Regions from separate parts of the Agaribacterium sp. ZY112 genome, predicted to be linked through region 1. Evidence: predicted binding sites of a transcription regulator. Region 1 holds the regulator's gene; each other region holds the start of a gene.

What was found. The regulator FNR, encoded in region 1, switches genes on or off when oxygen is low (the NO sensors DNR and NnrR bind a similar motif). The targets are predictions, from matches to a motif close to TTGATNNNNATCAA.
Region 2: fbp (class 1 fructose-bisphosphatase) is a predicted target of FNR. The motif match lies at 1,526-1,539, and genes of this name have one in related genera.
Region 3: AB1S55_RS01905 (periplasmic nitrate reductase, NapE protein) is a predicted target of FNR. The motif match lies at 4,353-4,366, and genes of this name have one in related genera.

The regions. Positions count from the first base shown of each region.
Region 1 covers NZ_CP166840.1:2,496,063-2,502,582, forward strand. Annotated here, with positions in the region: gene AB1S55_RS10890 (SirB2 family protein) at 1-331, opposite strand, end outside; gene AB1S55_RS10895 (DUF4202 domain-containing protein) at 344-925, opposite strand; gene fnr (fumarate/nitrate reduction transcriptional regulator Fnr) at 931-1,695, opposite strand; gene AB1S55_RS10905 (hypothetical protein) at 1,756-2,568, opposite strand; gene AB1S55_RS10910 (NAD-dependent deacylase) at 2,656-3,354, opposite strand; gene yegQ (tRNA 5-hydroxyuridine modification protein YegQ) at 3,359-4,705, opposite strand; gene AB1S55_RS10920 (glutaminyl-peptide cyclotransferase) at 4,742-5,572, opposite strand; gene pckA (phosphoenolpyruvate carboxykinase (ATP)) at 5,785-6,520, shown strand, end outside.
Region 2 covers NZ_CP166840.1:1,311,640-1,318,159, reverse strand. Annotated here, with positions in the region: gene AB1S55_RS05900 (alkaline phosphatase family protein) at 1-264, shown strand, start outside; gene fbp (class 1 fructose-bisphosphatase) at 325-1,365, opposite strand; gene recQ (DNA helicase RecQ) at 1,676-3,487, opposite strand; gene AB1S55_RS05885 (hypothetical protein) at 3,622-4,068, shown strand; gene AB1S55_RS05880 (YciI family protein) at 4,077-4,370, opposite strand; gene AB1S55_RS05875 (dienelactone hydrolase family protein) at 4,408-5,145, opposite strand; gene AB1S55_RS05870 (DUF3820 family protein) at 5,187-5,417, opposite strand; gene AB1S55_RS05865 (MATE family efflux transporter) at 5,410-6,520, opposite strand, start outside.
Region 3 covers NZ_CP166840.1:433,549-440,068, reverse strand. Annotated here, with positions in the region: gene AB1S55_RS01930 (lipase family alpha/beta hydrolase) at 1-110, opposite strand, end outside; gene AB1S55_RS01925 (cytochrome c3 family protein) at 244-834, opposite strand; gene AB1S55_RS01920 (nitrate reductase cytochrome c-type subunit) at 847-1,293, opposite strand; gene napA (nitrate reductase catalytic subunit NapA) at 1,304-3,799, opposite strand; gene AB1S55_RS01910 (chaperone NapD) at 3,796-4,065, opposite strand; gene AB1S55_RS01905 (periplasmic nitrate reductase, NapE protein) at 4,068-4,226, opposite strand; gene AB1S55_RS01900 (outer membrane beta-barrel protein) at 4,528-5,040, opposite strand; gene AB1S55_RS01895 (MarC family protein) at 5,134-5,760, opposite strand; gene AB1S55_RS01890 (AsmA family protein) at 5,858-6,520, opposite strand, start outside.

The sequences.
Region 1 (6,520 bases):
TAAAGACACTCAGGAGGGCAAGGCTGCTTGTGATGAGTCTCGCTTGCTTCTTACGCATGGCAAGTAGGCCAAACATTATATAGCTACCTAAGAGCACGAGCTTTAGCGCTAACCAGTTAGGTAGGTATTGGTGGTAGTGTAAGATCAGCATCATTCCTATACCGCTGATCATCATCAGGTTATCAATCAGGTGTGGCAATATACGTACTATGCGCTTTTTCAACAGTTCGTTTTGTTTACGTAGCCAACTCAAGCGCACACAAAAAAGCATTACGCTCAGTACAACACACCAAACGTGCAGGTGCTTCAGTAAGATAAAGGTAAGAGTCATAGGGCTGAGGGCTTAACTTAACGCCTTTTGAATCAACTCAAGCATGGCTGCTTGGTAGTTAAGCTTGAGCGCTGCACTATGGCCTTGCTCGCTCATTTTCGCCCAAGTCTTTTGAATGATATCAATAAGCTTGGCTTCGTCGTGCTTGGTAGCAAAGTCATCCAGGTAATATTGTAGAAAAACTAAACAAATAACATCTTCAAGGCACTGACTTTCGGCGTCTCGTTTTATACCACGCTTTTGCACAAGATATTTAACGCGATCAATGCTGTCGGCATCGTAACCAGCTTCTTCCATTAGCTCTGCTGTACGTTGAGCGTGGAAGAGGCCTAGATTGGCACGCCACTTTTTATAGCCTGTACGACCTTCTGGGTAGTCACTGCGAGGAGAGCGCCAGCGCTCTATGTGCTGGGCGCGAGCTGCTATCTTTAAGGCTTCAGATGCCGAGGTATCAAAAGCCTCAAGCATAGACGTCATACGTTGGCTGTAGAGAAGCTCTTTTGAGATCTGTTGGCCGTTGTCTTCTTCTAAATTGGGGTCGAGAGCATTCGCCGCGTCTATAAGCGCGTTAACGCGTTCAAAATAGTTAGTCATTCGTATTAGTCTTTACAGCTGCTTAGTGAGCTTGAACGCAGGGCATCAATATCATTAATTTGGATGTGTTTCTTATCCAAAGTGATGATGCCGCTTTTATTTAAGCGAGTAAAAATACGACTTACAGTCTCGATGGTTAGACCAAGATAATTACCAATGTCCGAACGGCTCATCGGCAAGTGAAATTCTTTGGCTGATAAACCACGATATTGGTTGCGAGTGGCAATAGAAAGTAACAGGGCGGCAAGGCGCTCTTCTGCGCTGTTCTTGCTGAGCATGGTGATAAGTTGCTGTTCTTCAGCGATCTCCTTACTCATTAGCTGGAAGAAGCGACGTTGTAGTGTTGGGATTGCAACGCTGAGCTCTTCAAGGCGGCTAAAAGGAATTTCGCAAACAGCGGCGGTTTCTAAAGCGATGGCCGAGTTACTGTGTAGGTTAGTAGCAAGCCCATCAATGCCAATGATTTCACCAGGAAGGTGGAAGCCGGTAATTTGTTCTATCCCGTCCTCAGTGATCTTAACGGTCTTGACTGCACCTGAACGCACGGCGTAGACAGATTTAAAGGCCTCGCCCGCGTGATAGAGGTGGTCTTTTTTCTGTAAAGGACGGCCGCGTTGAATAATACTGTCGAGTTTATCGATATCTTCAATTTCAAGGCTAATGGGTAAGCAAATACCAGCTAAACGACAGTCTGCGCAGTTGGTTTGAGGAAGACCCGCACCAGCACCGGCGCCAGAACATGAAGAGGAAGAAGCAAGCTGTACAGTCATTTGTCTAAGACCCTAATACGTATGCAATTAATTGCTCTAATTTTAGCGCTTTATGCGCCACTAAGATAGGGGTCTTTGATGCAAAGGTAGTTGGCCTTTTTCGATTTCCTCTAAGTAGTGACCAATGTCGCTGAAGTTCGTCAAACGTAGAGAGCCAAATTTACTGCTAGCACCTGGACCAAGGTTTAAATGGTCGGTGCTCACTTCAATTAAATCCTCTTTAAACAAGGTGGTTTGTTGCTCGATGTCTTTTTCACCAAGTGGGTAGGTGGTCGAGCCAATATAAATATAATCTGGAGAGTAGCGATCACGCATAACACGTATGCTCTTACGCAGGTTTTCAACCCCTTCGCTGTGCTGTATTTGTACCCCAACACGTGCAAACTTGTAGGTTCGCGCTTCATCGATGGGCTCTTCAAGCATTTGTAGCTGGTCAGATTGGGCGTGTTCAATAGCTAATTGGCAGTGTTGAAAGCTTAAACCGCGAAGTAGGGCAAGTACTTCTGTTTGGGCATCATCGGGCGATAGTACCACTCGGTAAAGGGCGTCACTGATATCAAATTTACTTGCGATACCGTGAATAATACCGGTGATATCAAAAGGGTGTAGAAAGGCTCCGCTGTAATGCAGCTCTATACAGCTGATCTTTCGTCGGCCAAGGGCTTTATGCCAAAGCTTTAATTCTTTTTGTAGGCTGAGGCCTATTTCACTTTGTTCAGCGAGTAGCTCTAAACCTTGTTGGGCATCGATAATGATGGCCATAGGCTTATTGCGGCGCAGCTCAAAACGGTGGCGCAGACTGGCGTCACACAAGCTTATTTCTTCTCGTGATTGCAAACTAATAATGGTCGCTGGATTAGTGGGGGTATTCATAGCAACAGTCTATGTCTGAGCCGCTTTGCGGCTTTGATTAGGATCAAGCTGCGGTGGGGCTAACAGAGGCTTGTTACAAAATAGTAACTAGAGGCGGAACATCTGGGGCACAAGCTCACTGGCAAGGCCGCGATGCTTTTCGCTAAACCAAGGGCTATTGCTGTTTTCTAAGTTCAGCTCGATAGTTTCTGCACCAGCACTGTTGGCATGGCTGACGAAGCCTGCAGCAGGGTAAACATTACCCGATGTGCCGATTGCTACGAATAAGTCACATTGGGTGAGAGCGTGTTCAATGGCTCTCATATGATAAGGCAGTTCACCAAACCAGACGATATCGGGTCTGATATGGCCAAGTTTATGGCATTTGGGGCAAAGGCTTTCTTTGAACATTGGCAGTAGCCACTCAAAGCGTTCGCTGCATGCGGTGCACAGGCCTTTAAGCAGTTCACCATGCATATGAATAACCTTGTTTGCTCCTGCTCGTTCTAGTAGATCATCCACGTTTTGGGTTATAAGCGTTATTTTTGAGGGGTGGCGATGTTGGAAATCGGCCAAAGCTTGGTGGGCTGCATTGGGTTTGGCTTGGGCAAGTTGAGCCCGGCGCTCATTGTAGAAATGAAGTACGGTTTCAGGGCTGCGTTCGAAGGCTTCGGGGCTACAAACATCTTCGACTTTATGGCCTTCCCATAAACCATCGGCGTCGCGAAAGGTCTTTAAGCCCGATTCAGCGCTGAGGCCAGCGCCACTTAATACAACAATATGTTGGAAGTCTCGGGCTTGTAACATGGTGCTACTCTTGCGTCGGCTCTGCATATCTCATTAATAAAGCGTAGCTTAAGCTAGTATCGCTGACCGCGTTATCACCGATCACTTCATCTAGGTTTAACTCAACTAGGTGGCCTGAACCTGGGGCAACCTCGATCGCTTCACTGTGCTTGTTGCGAAGTGCGCTTAAATCAAAGCTGCGATTACCCTCGGGGGTGACCAGTTGCAGGCGGTTGCCAATTGCAAAACGGTTTTTAACATCAATGCGTAGTAGGTTGTTGCCTCTGTCGAAGTCGAGAACTTCACCAACAAATTGTTGATTGGGGTTGTTAGATACTCCGGTTTCGTAATTTTGGTATTCCTCGGGCACATGGCGGCGGTAAAAACCTTCGGTGTAACCGCGGTTGGCTAGGTGATCGAGTTCGGCCATCCAATTCATATCAAATTTTTCACCGCGTTCAGCTGCGTCAATTGCGGTGCGATAGATTTGCGCGGTACGGGCGGCGTAATAATGGCTTTTAGTGCGCCCTTCAATTTTTAAACTTTCTATACCAAGCTCGACCAAGCGTTGAACATGCTGGACTGCGCGCAGGTCTTTGCTGTTCATAATATAGGTTCCGTGCTCGTCTTCATAAGCTGGCATGTACTCACCTGGGCGATGCTTTTCTTGTAGTAAGACAGGGGCGGGTTCGTCCTCGGGAGTCCAAATTGGCGTTTCGCTACTGGCGATTAAATCACCGGTTTCGTTTTCTTTCGCCTCATGTACGTTGTATTGCCAGCGGCAGCTGTTTGTACAAGCGCCTTGGTTCGAATCTCGGTGAGTCATATATCCGCTTAATAAACAGCGGCCACTATAAGCAATACAAAGAGCGCCATGTACAAAGACCTCTAGTTCAACATCAGGGCATTGCTGACGAATTTCAGCGATCTCATCAATACTGAGCTCACGGCTTAGAATGACTCGTTTAATCCCGTTCTGAGCCCAAAACTTTACGGTTGCGTAGTTGACGGCGTTGGCCTGCACACTTAAATGAACTTCTTGATCAGGCCAATTTTCACGTACAAGCATGATCAAGCCCGGATCACTCATAATCAAAGCGTCGGGTTTCATTTCTATAACGGGCTCTAAATCGCGTAAATATGAGCGAACCTTGTCGTTATGAGGGCTTAAATTGGAAGCTAGGTAGAACTTCTTACCCATTGTATGGGCTTCTGCAATTGCCGCTCCGATATTCTCTATCTTGTTAAATTCGTTATTGCGCACGCGCAAGCTATAGCGAGGTTGGCCGGCATAGACTGCATCTGCGCCATAGGCAAAGGCGTAACGCATGCTTTTAAGGGTGCCGGCGGGGGAGAGAAGTTCGGTAGGCATATATCAATACTGCTTGTGTGGTTTCTTCAAAGGGCGCTAGTTTAAGGCCTGAAGCGATGAATCGCCATGTTCTTTAAAGCGAATTAAGTAGCGTTGGGGCCAGAGCTTGCCTGTTATCCAGAATGCTTGTCGTGTTTCGTCCCAAGCAATACCGTTTAATACGGCTTCAGGGGTGTTGAGCTTGAGCTTATGGCGCAGGCAGCTGAGATCCCATTTACCTTCAACACGTCCGTCTTGGGGATTGATTTTGTAAATATGGTCATCGTGCCAAACATTGGCCCAAATGTAGCCTTGAGCCCACTCCAGCTCATTGATCTTATTAAGTGCTTGTTGCTTGTGCTTGACCTTGATGCTTCGCTGAGTACTAAAATCATGCTCGTTAAGGAAGCGTAAGGTAGCACTGCCATCACTGGCAATAAGTTGTTGGCCGTTGCTTGTTAGGCCCCAGCCTTCGTATGCCAGTTTATAGCTTGTTAAGTGTTCAAAATTTTTATCGAGCTTATAGGCTAGGCCCGCTTTCCAAGTAAGTAGGTAATAATGACCTTCGTGTAGGCTAAAACCTTCAGCAAATTGAGACTTGGGTAGGTATTTGCGTGTACTGTGCGGCGAGTTATTGGCAGTTTCTGTTGAATTATTAAGTGGTATTTTACTTATAAAAGAATGACCAAAACCACCACTGCTAACAAGTAGAAAATCGCCGTCTACAAATAAACCTTGGGTGAAAATACTGGGTTCGAAGCTCTGCTCTTGTAGGACTTCCCATTGCTCTTGCTTTTGCGTTTCCGCCTGAAGGGGCAGTGCCCAAAAGCTGAATATAAAAGTCAGCGTTCTTAGAATGCTGCTGGTGCTTGTAGGTGAAGAATACATGCTCTGGGGCTCATATTTTTATAAGCCTATTCTAAGCTTTTGACTTTGCTTTGGGGGGAATAAACTGACTTTAAATCAAATAAAGTGCTTATCGCTTAATACCTTGCTTTACATCATGTCTTTGCTCTACTAAGGCGCTCTGGCAGGACTATGCTGAAAATGGAGTTGTTATTTTTCGTTCGTAGTTTTTAGTTCATAGTAAGGAGTCTGCTATGAGTATGAGAAAGTTAAGCGTCGATCTTAGTCAATATGGCATAAGCGGTGTTACAGACGTCGTTTATAACCCGAGTTTTGAACAGCTATTTGAAGAAGAGACCAAGGCCAGTTTAGTTGGCTTTGAGAAAGGTATCGTGACGGATAATGGTGCCGTTGCTGTGCGCACGGGGGAGTTCACTGGTCGCTCACCCAAGGATAAATATATTGTCTTAGACGATACCAGTCGTGAGCACCTGTGGTGGGACACCGAGCAAGCCCATAATGACAATCATGCTATCAGTCCTGACATTTGGGCTGCTCTTAAATCTTTAGTGACCGAACAACTCAGTGAGAGCCGTTTATTTGTGGTCGATGCCTATTGTGGCAGCCATGATAGTACTCGTTTAAAAGTCCGTTTTATTATGGAGGTTGCTTGGCAGGCCCATTTTGTAAAAAACATGTTCATTCGCCCCACCGAAGAAGAGTTAGAAAACTTTGGTGAACCTGATTTTGTTGTGATGAATGCGTCTAAAACCACTAATCCCAACTGGCAAGAGCAGGGCCTTAATTCGGAGGTGTTTGTTGCTTTCAACATGAGTGAAAAGGTTCAGATCATCGGTGGCACTTGGTATGGCGGTGAAATGAAGAAAGGCATGTTTTCAATGATGAACTACTATCTGCCTTTACATCATATGGCTTCGATGCACTGTGCTGCCAATATGGGGGAAGACGGCGATGTGGCGATATTTTTTG
Region 2 (6,520 bases), 1.2 Mb from region 1:
AGCGGAAGATCAGGTGACATTCACCTTGTATTTGAAAAACACGCTTTCAATCAAAGCCCAGGGTATGTCGTTTCAGCTAACCATGGCTCTGTTTGGGATTACGATACACACATACCACTCATCTTTGTATCGCCGCTCTTAAAACCCAAGACAAACACAACGCGGGTGGAAAGTATTGATGTCGCACCGACTCTTGCAAAACTTTTAAAACTGCCAAAATTAAACAAAGCCAGCGGCCAAGCTTTATTTGAACTTAGCCACTAAACCTTATTGATGCACACGCTTATTGTCAACAGCCACTAAGGAAAGCTCATTACTTTGAGCTTAAGCAAGCTCAGCCATTCGTTCCAAGCGCGCCCGCTCTTGAACCATAAAGCGTTCAACATCATCCATCATCGACACAGAGCCAACAAAAAATGGCGTGCGCTGATGCAGTTCTGTTGGTTTAATATCTAATATACGAGTGCCATTGCCATCAGTAGCTCGCCCACCTGCTTGCTCTGCCAACCAAGCTATCGGATTGCATTCATATAAAAGGCGCAATTTCCCATTCGGATTATTTGCATAACTCGGATAAAAATAGATGCCGCCTTTTAAGAGATTACGATGAAAATCAGCCACTAAGGAGCCAATATAACGGGATGTATAAGGCCTATTAGTTGCAGGATCATATTCTTGGCAGTACTTAATATAGCGCTTAACCCCATCGTGAAAGTGAATATAATTACCTTCATTAACAGAATATATATTGCCGCTTTCAGGCGCCTGCATATCGGGGTGGCTTAAATAAAAGACACCGATGCTTGGGTCAAAGGTAAATCCATTCACACCATCACCGGTGGTATAAACCAGCATGGTACTGGTGCCAAAAATCACATATCCCGCAGCGACCTGCTCAGTGCCTGGCTGTAAAAAGTCATCCAATTCAACTGGGCCATCTGCAGCAGACTTACGCTTATAAATAGAAAAAATGGTTCCTACTGCAACATTAACATCAATATTAGAAGAACCATCAACAGGATCAATTAACACAACATACTTACTGCCCTTATTGAGCTCATGATCGAACTCAACAAAGTGCTCTTCCTCTTCTGAGGCAATACCACAAACCAAGCCTCGTGCAGCCAAAGCGGCTTTAAATTTCTCGTTGGCGTACACATCGAGTTTTTGCTGCTGTTCACCCTGAATATTTTCAAGACCCGCAGCCCCAGTTATATCCGCAATACCCGCTTTATTAATCTCACGATGTACCAGTTTCGATGCCAAGCGAATAGCCCCAAAAATCTGACTTAAATCGCCCGTCGCCGCCGCGTGCTTGTGCTGTTGCTGGATAACAAACTCGCCAAGTGTAATAAGTTCTTTCATGCCCATCTCTCTATTAAAGTAAATAGCCTAAAGCAGCCTCGATACAACTGGGTGCTCAGGCTTAGCTGCATATTACGTTCCATGTTGAGTCAACCGACCACAAGAGAGCAGCCTAATGCCCTCATATTGAGCAAACATAAAAGCGAAAAAAAATACGGATTTGACCTAAATCAAACCCTAAAAAGGCTAACAACAACAGGAGTAAAAACAAACAAGAAAGAGCAAATATCTAACATTTACAAAGACAAAAAGGAACAATACGATTCAAAAGAGTCATCAAACTAACACTAAAAACCAATAAGACAAACAGCTACATATTAAAGTTATCTTCAATAATCACGTCCAAAAACGCCTGCCCAAAGCTCTGCAGCTTTTTATCACCCACACCATTGACCTGCCTTAAAGCATGCTCGTCTTCAGGCCTGTGCACCAACATGTCTCTTAAAGTGGCGTCATTAAAGATAATGTAGGGCGGCACGCCGTGCTCTTGAGCCAAACGCTTGCGGCAAGCTCGAAGAGCCTGCCACAAAGGCATATCCGCTTCTTCAATATCGTCGACAATACGCTTATGCACTTTGCGCCTAGACTCAGCCTTAGCTTGTACGTCAGCGCGTAATTCCAAGACCTCGTCACCGCGTAGCACTGGCCTTGCCAGCTCAGTCAAATGTAAAACACCCCAACCCTCACCGTCGATAGCCAATAACTCTCGCGCAATAAGCTGGCGAAAAATGAGCCGCCACTCATCGGCACTGTATTCCTTACCTATGCCCCAAGTGCTTAAGTTTTGGTGAGAGAATTTAAAAACACGCTCATTATTCGCTCCGCGCAGCACATCAATAATATGATTAACACCAAAACGCTGCCCTGTTCTATAAACACAACTTAAAGCTTTTTGCGCGGCTTCAGTTGCATCCCAACTTCGAGGGGGCTCTATGCAGTTGTCACAATTACCACAGGGGTTTTCTAGCTCATCAGAGAAATAACGTAATAAAAGCTGCCTGCGGCAGGTGTGCAACTCACACAAAGCAAGTAGGGCGTTTAAACGCTGCTGCTCAAGCCGCTTAAAGGCCTCATCGGCCTCTGATGTCGATGCCATTTGCTTAAGCTTTACGACATCTTCAATACCGTAAAACATAAGTGCAACAGCCTCATCACCATCTCGGCCAGCGCGGCCTGTCTCTTGGTAATAAGCCTCAATGCTTTTGGGCATATCCATATGCACCACAAAACGCACATCGGGTTTATCTATGCCCATACCAAAAGCCACCGTCGCCACAATAATGACCTGATCCTCTCGTAAAAATGTATTTTGATTTTCACGCTTTATGTCACTAGAAAGGCCAGCATGAAAAGGCAAAGCATGGAAACCCTGCTCACTTAACCACTTCGCTGTTTCTTCAACTTTTTTACGAGAAAGGCAATAGACAACACCGCTATTACCCTGCTGCTCGGTTTGCAAAAAATTTAATAGCTGCTTACGAGCTTGTGCTTTTTGACGAATACGATATTGAATATTAGGTCGATCAAAACCGCAGATAAAATGTTTGCCATTGTGTAACTGCAAACGATCTATAATTTCTTGTCGTGTACGCTCATCAGCTGTTGCGGTTAAGGCAATAAAAGGCTGCTGAGGAAAGCGTTGACGTAAACCGCTAAGGGCCAAATAATCTCGACGAAAATCATGCCCCCACTGGCTCACACAATGAGCCTCATCAATTGCAAACATGGATAACTGGCAACGCTCTAAGAGTTCTAAAGTACGCTCTTGCAGCAATCTCTCAGGCGCAATATAAAGTAAATCCAAGTCATTTGAGAGTAAACGACGCTCAACCGTTCGAATCTCATCATAACTTAAACTGCTATTTACAAAACTGGCGCTAACACCCAGCTCATCGAGCGCATCAACTTGGTCTTGCATCAAAGCAATCAGCGGCGAAACAACAATAGCGACACCTGGGCGTAAAATAGCTGGTACTTGATAGCACAGGCTTTTACCACCGCCTGTTGGCATCAATACCAATGCATCATGACCTTCCAATAAGCTAGTAACAATGGCTTCTTGCTCGCCGCGAAACTCGCTATAACCAAAAGTGTGTTGAAGAATATCTAAAGCGGAAGGCATATATAAAAGAAAGGCCCCAAGTTGTTAAAACACTTAGAGTGTTAAGAGAAGCTAAGTATATAGTATATGCTTAACTAAGGTAGAGAACTTATACTTAGCTACATTAGTGTGAAAGTTATACCACAGAGCTTCAGATGAGCATCTTATTAAGTTTCTTGGCTGATTTATATATTCCAACTCTTGCCCTGCTCTACCTTGCAAAAGTTAGAATAGAGCGCGCCGAGAGAACCAATCAGCCAAGCCGAGTAAATTATAAAAAACTTAGCCTGTATTTTTTCTTTGGGCTTATCTGGATTTATGGCCTTGGTCAGGTTGATGCCTATTTTTCATACTGGCACCACTGGGGAATGGATTACAGTCGTCACAGCGCCATGGCCTTATTGTTACTCGTAGCGCTTTACTGCCAAGTTGAAAAGCCAAAGACAGTACTTATAAATGGCATATATGCTTTATCGCTTGTAATTTACGCTCTACTTATGAAGCATCTAGGCTACCATAGTCTAGCCGATGTCATTAGCACAAGCGCTGCTTGCCTGCCCATATTAGTAGTATTACGTTTGCGCTTTATAAAAAACCGATAAGATCAGATTCAAGGGGCATCAAGTAAAGAGTTAAAAGCATCACCAGCTTTGCTAGGAATAAATTCGGTAATACGTATATCGCTTAAACCTTGCTCAAAAAAGGGATCTTGTTTAGCAATATCTTGCAAGCTTTCAAGGCTATCACTAAGCGCTAATATAATACCGCCTGTTCTCGGTTCTTTTCGCCCCGAAGCCACAAATAAACCGCTAGCATAGTGCCTTTCCAACCAACTTATATGCGCCTGTAAATGAGGTTCAACCAAGTCCAAACTGACTTTATAAGTGATATCAATAATAAACATTTTAAACTTACTCTATACAATAAATACTTCAAACCAATCAAACCAAGGTTCTCTGAAAAAAAGCTTGCGCCTTTATATACATCTCTAAAGCCAAGGCAGAGTCATAACGATCACCTTCATCACGCATAAAAGCGTGCACAGCATTGACCTCTAGCCAGTTATAATTAACTGCTTCTTTTTGTAAATATTTATAAATCGACAAGCGACCTTCCTCCGGAACATGGGGGTCTTGCTTACCAAAAACCATAAATAATTCCCCCTTAATGTCCTTTGCCCGACTCAAACTATCGTTAGCTGGCTCACAGGGCAGGCTATTACTATGAATGTCGGTTGCATACAAACAAAAGGCCGATTTAACTTCTGGGTTAAGTGCTGCACGAAATGCTAAATGCCCTCCTATACACACCCCCATAGCCCCTATAGGCCCACGGCTAAATGCCTGCTGTTTATTCCACCGCACTAAAGCCTGTGTATCCGAATCATGCGCTTCTAAATTTTTTGTCGCTTTATCACTATTACCTTTATCCTTGCCTGCATCATCATAGGCTAAGATCGCTCCCACTGGGTTCAATTCGTGAAAAACTTCGGGCACCACAACCACAAAACCCAAACCGGCTAGGATTCTTGCACTGCGGCTAATAGGCTCTGTGATCTGGAAAATTTCCGAATAAAAAATAATAGTAGGGAAAGCCTCACCCGATTGAGGCCGCCACACTTGTACCTGCATATCACCGGTTTCAGTTTTAATTGTCTCGCTATGTGATTGCGTTAACATATCTAATCCTATAGAAATAGCTTAAAAAACAAGCATCATATTCATTTTTTTATAAGAGGCTCAATGACGCCTTCCAAACCTTCGATCTTCAACTCTAGGCAAACCGCCAAGAGCCGACCTAACTCACCTGCAGGCCATCCTTTATCACGAAACCAAAGTAAATATTCTTCAGGCAGGTAAATCAAACGTGTACCCGCATACTTACCAAAAGGCATAGTAAAGTTAGCAAGTTTAATTAATAACTCTGGTTCAAGCTCAGAGGATTCAAACATGCCGAGGTTTCTCCTGCAATTGCACATAGCGTTTTAATGCGGGTAAATAGAAGGCCAAGCTAGCCCCTCTTATAACAACAAATACGATAAAAGCTAACCACAAGCCTGTATTACCCCACTCTATAAAAAAGAAATACCAACTGAAAAGAAAGATAAGCGTCGAAACCATAGAGCAATTACGCATAGCTGCACCATAGGAGACACCAATATACAAGCCATCGAGTTGAAAAGCCGCCACAGCTAAAAAGGTATATAGGGCACAATAAGGCAAAAAGTAAACGACCAGATCAACGACATCCTGCTTATTGGTAAGAAGCTGTGCAACATAAGCCCCAAGATAATAAAAACTTAGGGCCAAGAGTAAAGCACAGCCCCCCGCTAAAACCGAGCTTCTCAAACTTACCAATCTTAAACGGTGTTGATCTTTAGCGCCCAAGAATCGACCAACCTGAGCTTCAAGTACATGGGCAAAACCGTCCAGAAAAAACGCACTAAAAGCGATAAACTGCAAAAGAATATGGTTAGCGGCTAAGTTAAGCTCACCAAAGCTGCCAGCAATACGAGTAAAAAATGTAAAGCCCATCAATAAAAACAAGGTCCTGATAAATAACTCTCTATTTTGAACCAACAAGGCCATGCAACCATGCATAATCTTAGCGAGTGGATTTTGAATTAAATAGCTCAACAAAGGCAGTTGCTTGCTAATCAGAACAAGGGATATTAAAGCACAAAGAAGCTGAGCTAATAGTGTACCAAAGGCGATACCCTCTAGCCCCCAATCTAAAATCCCTGCAAAAATATAATCAAACAATGCATTGCTTATATTCAAAAATAGCTGCAAGACAAGAATAGTTTTACTTTGAGCTCGACCAATAAAATAGCCCAAAGCAACAAAGTTAATTAAAGCCACGGGAGCCCCCCAGATTCTAATATAAAAATAAGCATCTAGGTGAGGTGCAACCGAGCTAGGAGGCTGTAAAAGCCAATGACTTAAAGCCAATAGAGGGGACTGAAAACACAGTAACAATACCGACAACAACAAAGCAAATAGCAAACTCTGTAATAAAATTTGCATCATTCGATTTTGGTTTTGAGCGCCATCG
Region 3 (6,520 bases), 2.1 Mb from region 1:
CCAGCGCCATCAATTAGTTCTGCCTGCTTGTTTATTTCGAGTAAGGAACAAGCGCTTAAGAGCAGGGGGATTGTTAAGCTAGTAATAAAGCGAATAGAAGGGTTTTTCACTGAGCGGTCCTTAGCGTTAATGATAGACCAAGGGTAAACGAGCTAGGAGCATAGCTCAATAGAATTGATTGGCTTGAAATATCTGGCATAAAAAAGCCGAGCACTAGGCTCGGCTTAAAAGTGCGTAAAAAGCTTATTGCCAGCCTTCTACACCAGCCATGTCAGGTAGTTGGTGAGCAATACCTTTATGGCAATCGATACAGGTTTTTTCACCGTCAGCAAGAGCGGTGCTGTGCTGTACTGCCGCGCGAGCACTCTGCTGGGTGAAGTCCATATACTCAAAGTCGTGACAGTTGCGGCATTCCAGTGAATCGTTAGCTTTAAGGCGAGCCCATTCGTGTTGAGCAAGCTCTAAGCGGTGGGCTTCAAACTTTTCACGGGTGTTGATGGTGCCAAAAATCTTGCCCCAAACTTCTTTAGATGCCTGCATTTTACGTGCAATTTTATGTGTCCATTCGTGCGGTACATGGCAGTCAGGGCAGGTGGCCCTCACCCCTGAACCATTACTAAAATGCACAGTGTATTGCAGTTCTTGGTAGACATTATTTTCCATTTCATGACAGCTAATACAAAACTCCTCAGTATTAGTCAGTTCGAGGGCGGTGTTAAAACCACCCCAGAAAATAATGCCCGCAATAAATCCACCTAGGCTTAAAAAACCTAAGCTGAAATGCACGGAGGGTCGGTTAATAACCCGCCAATATTTCTTTATTAATTTAATCACAGTGCACGCTCACTATTTTTTAAGGACGGTCTTAATATCTTCGTACTCATTTACAAGCAGGTCTTTTTTACCCTCTGCCTGAGGTACATGACATTGAGTACAGAAATAGCGACGTGGGCTAACATCGGCAAGGAAGTTACCATCGCGGTCCATAAAGTGAGTCACGCTGATCATGGTGGCTTGAGAGTCACCAACTTGATCGCGTGCGTGACAGCTTAAGCATTTGTTCGCTTTAAGATCGACCTGATAGTTGGTGATCTTGTGAGGAATCAAAGGCGGCTGCATAGGGTAGGCGCGCACTTCTTTTTTATCGGTGTTTGCATCATTAGTGAGTGGTGCAGGGTTGTCGTTAACAACATCCAGCGGCACACCCTGACGCAAAGTGGCGATTTCGTTGGCCATAAGGCTGCTAGCAAAAAGCACAGTAGCCAAGGCGACCAGGAAGCTTAGTTTTTTCATTGTTCTCTCCTTAAACCTTGGTGATTTTCACAGCGGTTTTCTTGAAGTCGGTCTGCTTAGAAAGCGGATCGGTCGCATCAAGAATCAGCTTGTTAATGAGCTGGCGAGAATCAAACCAAGGTACAAACACAAGCCCTACAGGAGGTCGGTTGCGGCCTTTGGTTTCTACGCGGCTAACAATATGGCCTCGGCGAGATTCAATCTTAACTTTATCGCCACGGCGCAGACCTTTTTTCTTGGCGTCTTCTGGATGCATAAAACATACGGCATCTGGGAAGGCTTTGTAGAGCTCAGGTACACGCTGGGTCATAGAGCCGCTGTGCCAATGCTCAAGAACACGGCCGGTGCTTAGCCAGAATGGGTAGTCCGCATCAGGGCTTTCTGCAGGTGGTTCATAAGGAAGGGCAAAAATAACGGCTTTGCCGTCTGGTTTGCCGTAGAACTGGAAGCCTGTGCCTTTTTCGACATAAGGGTCACTGCCTTCACGGAAGCGCCACTTAGTTTCTTGGCCGTTAACAACTGGCCAGCGCAAACCACGTGTTTTGTGGTAGGTCTCGAACGGTGCAAGGTCGTGCGCTTTGCCACGGCCGAAGGTGGCGTACTCTTCGAATAGACCTTTTTGCACATAGAAACCAAAGTGCTTGGATTCAACGTTGTCGTAGTTCGGATCGAGCTCGTTGTTGCTGTAGCGGTTAACTTGGCCGTTAGCAAATAGCAGTTCAAATAAGGTTTTACCTTTGAACTCAGGATTCTTATTGAGTAATTCAGCAGGCCATACTTCATCGGTGGTGAAGCGCTTAGAAAACTCCATCACTTGCCATAGGTCAGATTTGGCTTCACCTGGGGCTGTAACAAGTTGTTTCCAGAACTGAGTGCGGCGCTCGGCGTTGCCGTAAGCCCCTTCTTTTTCTACCCACATAGCTGTTGGTAAAATAAGGTCAGCAGCTTGAGCAGTGACCGTTGGGTAGGCGTCCGATACCACGATAAAGTTTTCAGGATTGCGGTAGCCCGGTAGGGCTTCAACATTCATATTGGGGCCGGCTTGCATGTTGTTATTACATTGCACCCAATAAGCGTTAATTTTGCCGTCTTTTAAATCTCGATTCTGCTTAACGGCGTGAGCTCCGACTTTGCCATTGAGTGAATTTTTAGGTAGTTTCCAAATTTTTTCTGAATAAGCGCGGTGCTTAGGGTTCTTAACAACCATGTCCGCAGGTAGGCGGTGAGCAAAGGTACCTACCTCACGTGCTGTACCACAAGCTGAAGGCTGGCCAGTTAAGCTGAATGGGCTATTACCTGGCTGAGAAATTTTTCCGGTCAATAAGTGGATGTTGTACAGAAGGTTATTCATCCATACGCCACGAGTGTGTTGGTTCACACCCATGGTCCACAAGCTCATCACCTTGATCTTAGGATCGGCGTATTGCTTTGCAAGTTTAATCAGTGTGTCTTCGCTAACACCAGAAATCTCGCTGGCTTTTTTAACATCGTATTCAGCAACAAATTTAGCGAATTCATCAAAATCAATGGGTTTGCCGCCACCAGCTTTACTGGCGTTTTTAGCTGATTTTTGGCGAGGGTCTTCTGGGCGCAAGCCGTAACCGATATCGTCATTACCTTTAACAAACTTGGTGTGTTTCTTAACAAAGTCCCAGTTTACGGCGTCGTTCTGAATAATGTAGTTGGCAATGTAGTTGGCAATGGCCAAGTCGGACTGAGGCTCAAAGATCAGGGTATCATCAGCTAGGTCGCAACTTCTGTGATGATAAGTTGATAGCACGTTGACTTTAACGTGAGGAGCACTTAAGCGGCGATCGGTAATGCGAGTCCACAGAATAGGGTGCATCTCAGCCATGTTCGAACCCCAGAGCACAAAGGCGTCGGCGTGTTCGAAATCGTCATAGCAGCCCATAGGCTCATCGATACCAAAGGTGCGCATAAAACCGCCCACCGCAGAAGCCATACAGTGGCGAGCGTTGGGGTCGATGTTATTACTAAGGAAACCGGCTTTCATCAATTTAACGGCAGCGTAACCTTCCCATACGGTCCACTGACCCGAGCCAAACATACCTAAGCCTTCTGGGCCTTTAGCTTTTAGTGTGGCTTTGTATTTGTCAGCCATAACATCAAAAGCTTGATCCCAGCTTACCGGGGTAAAATCACCGTTTTTATCGTATTTTCCGTCTTTCATACGTAAAAGAGGTGAGGTAAGGCGATCTTCCCCGTACATGATCTTAGAGAGGAAGTAGCCTTTAACGCAGTTTAAACCGCGATTAACAGGTGATTTAATATCACCGTGAGTAGCGACCACTTGGCCTTCTTTGGTGGCTACATTAACGCTACAGCCTGTGCCACAAAAACGACAAGGCGCTTTTGACCACGTTAGCTGGCTATCAGCTGAGGTTGCGATTAGGTTGGCTGCCGTAGTTGGCACGGCCATGCCGGCTGTTGCAGCAGCCGTGGCTAAAGCCTGATTTTTAATTAGAGTACGTCTGCTTATTTTCACGCAATTTTCTCCTCAAGGGCGTCGTTATCTTCGGCGTGGTGATAGATCATCGAAACGTTAACTACGCCTTGCTGCTGTTGAAGCTCTTCTATTACTACTTTGGTGTGGTGAAGGCTTGGGCATTCAAACACGGCTATGGCCTTACCTTCGTGACTGTCATCGCGGTGAAATTCCGCATTGTCGAAGCTCTCAATGTATTGTTGTACTGCTGCCGCTGATTCAGGCTGAAAGTAGACAATGACACTGCTGATATGAGTCTCCCCCATGTTTACACTCCCGGTGGGCCAAAAATGATTTGGCTCATCCACAGGCCAAAACCTAAGGCGCCTACTAAGGCCACGCTTAGTGCTGGGAATAAGACAACAGTAATTAATAGAAAGGAACGCAGTTCCTGCCCACGAGTTTCTTCGTTTGTTTCGTTTTCCATAGGAGCCCTGCTCTTATTAGAAGTATTTTTTATTGCGCCGGAGAGGCTGCTTGGCATTCAGTCTAGTAACTTCCTGTTAAGAGACTGTGTTAGCGCACATTAGACGTGTAGCTCTGCATAGTGTTTTTGATTTGAGTCAAAAGAATTTGTAGCTGCTATTAAGCCTAGTTCAATGCAGTGAGATCTGTGTATTAAGTGCTCTTTAGTGTGTACATTAGACTCATATTTAACCCTTTTTTTATTGTGGTTATTTCCATTGTTTTAAAAAAACCCGCTGAGTAGCGGGTTTAGATATTCTTATTTAGAACGTCCAAGATGCGCCAATAGAGGCGTAGTCGACATCAACAGCGTCGTTCATATCAAAGACTTCATACTCAGCACGAACAGCAAGAGAGCCAAGCTGAATACGAGCACCTATACCGTAAGCGCCGTTGGTTTCATCACTGACATCACCATCAAATTTAGCCACACCATATTTACCAAAGATACCCAATGGACCCATGTTAAAAGCAGCTAAGCCTGAGGCAACAAGTCCTGTAGAGTTTAAGTCGTCGTTGACAACTTTGACGCTACCAAAATCGATGTAACTGACTTCAGCTGCGACATCAATTAAAGGGATGATGCCAAAGTTATAGCCACCAAAGAGTTTGTAGCTTGTATCACTGTCTTTGATATCGCCGCCTTCTTTGGCAACTTCATAAGAAGAAGATGCAAGTGATGCACCTGCGTAAAGGCCGGTATCTTTGCCTGCTGAGGCGTTAGCTGCGGCAAGGGCTAAGCCGCTTGCGACTAAAATTGAGCTTATCTTTTTCATGTTCTACCCCAAAAATTAGGTTGTTAATAAATAGGTTGTAAATGTGCCTAGCTTTGCGTTTTTATTATTGTTCTTTTTCTATGTTGCTTTGGTTTAGGCTGGTAACCAAAGCTTAGAAAGTTCGATGCTTGCCTCGATTAGCATTTGCATGCCAATAACTGCAAGTATTAGGCCCATCAAGCGAGTGACCACGGTTAGCCCACTTTGTCCTAGCAAGCGAATAATACGCTGGCCATTAATAAAGGCGATATAGGTAATTAGGCAGAGTAGGGCAAAGCCTGCGATGCAGATCAGAATGTTAGTCCAGCCGCCGTCGGCGCTAAAATTCATGGCCGTCGCAATTGTGCCTGGCCCCGCTAAGATCGGAACCGCTAGTGGGGTAATGCTTAAGTCACCTTCTTCATCACCACTGTTATGTGTGTGTAGTTTGGAACTTTCACCGTGCAGCATCTGATAGCCAACAATAAAAATCAGAATGCCGCCTGTCAGACGCATAGCCAGTAGGCTAATACCAAATAGGTGGAAAATGGCTTTTCCCAATAAAGAAAAGCAGAGAATGATACCAAAGGTGAGTAGTAGGGCTTTGAGTGCCGTTTGCTTTTGCTTTTTTGCGGGCATAGCACCGACTAAACCGATAAACACCGCAGTGTTGGCTATCGGATTCATAATGGCAAAAAAACCAAAAAAGACAGAGATCAGGTAATGCAAATCCATTGGCATTGAGGGACATGGTTAAGTGAGTGTGAGCACTATAACACTGGAGCCTTAAGAAAATTAAGCACCCATGTTTATACCGCTTGTTCTGCTGTGAAACAGCTTACTCTTTTACGTTCATTTTTTTCTGCTCTTCAAGGCTGAGTGTGGCCATAGCATCGGCACAATGATCACTGTTAGCTGTAGCTCTATCTAGCATGCTTTGTGCTAGTAACGACATACCGCCGGTCATGACAGCGGCACTACCACTTAGTAATACCCCAGATTTATTTAAGCCAAGAGCTGGTGATTTTAACGTGCCAGCCACCCGAACAAAAGGCGTGACAAACATGTCAGCGCTAACACCGACCCCTTTGCGAGGTTTAGTATTGAATTCGATGTTGAGCTTTTCATTGTTGAGGTTGATATCTCCCCCTCCAACAACAAGTAGTTTGTCTGTCTGTGCGAGCATCGTTCCAATTTGGGCATCGCCTTGAGTGATGTCTAAGGTAAATACAGTGCATTCCCAGTTGGTATAAGGTTCTTTATTAGCAAAAGGGTTGAGTGCGTTTAATAGTTGCTCAATGATGTCACTAGAGAAACGAGACATTAGTTTATTGTCGACTTTACCGCTGCCTTGGGTAATAACGATCTTGCCGTTACTTTCTTCCGCGAGCTCTCTAGCGCTAAGTCCTTGGCTTTTTAAGGCAATATCAACATTGGTTAAAGGGCTTTGTAGTTCTTTGCCGTTTTTATCTTTGAGCTCGTAGCTGATGTTGTCGAGATC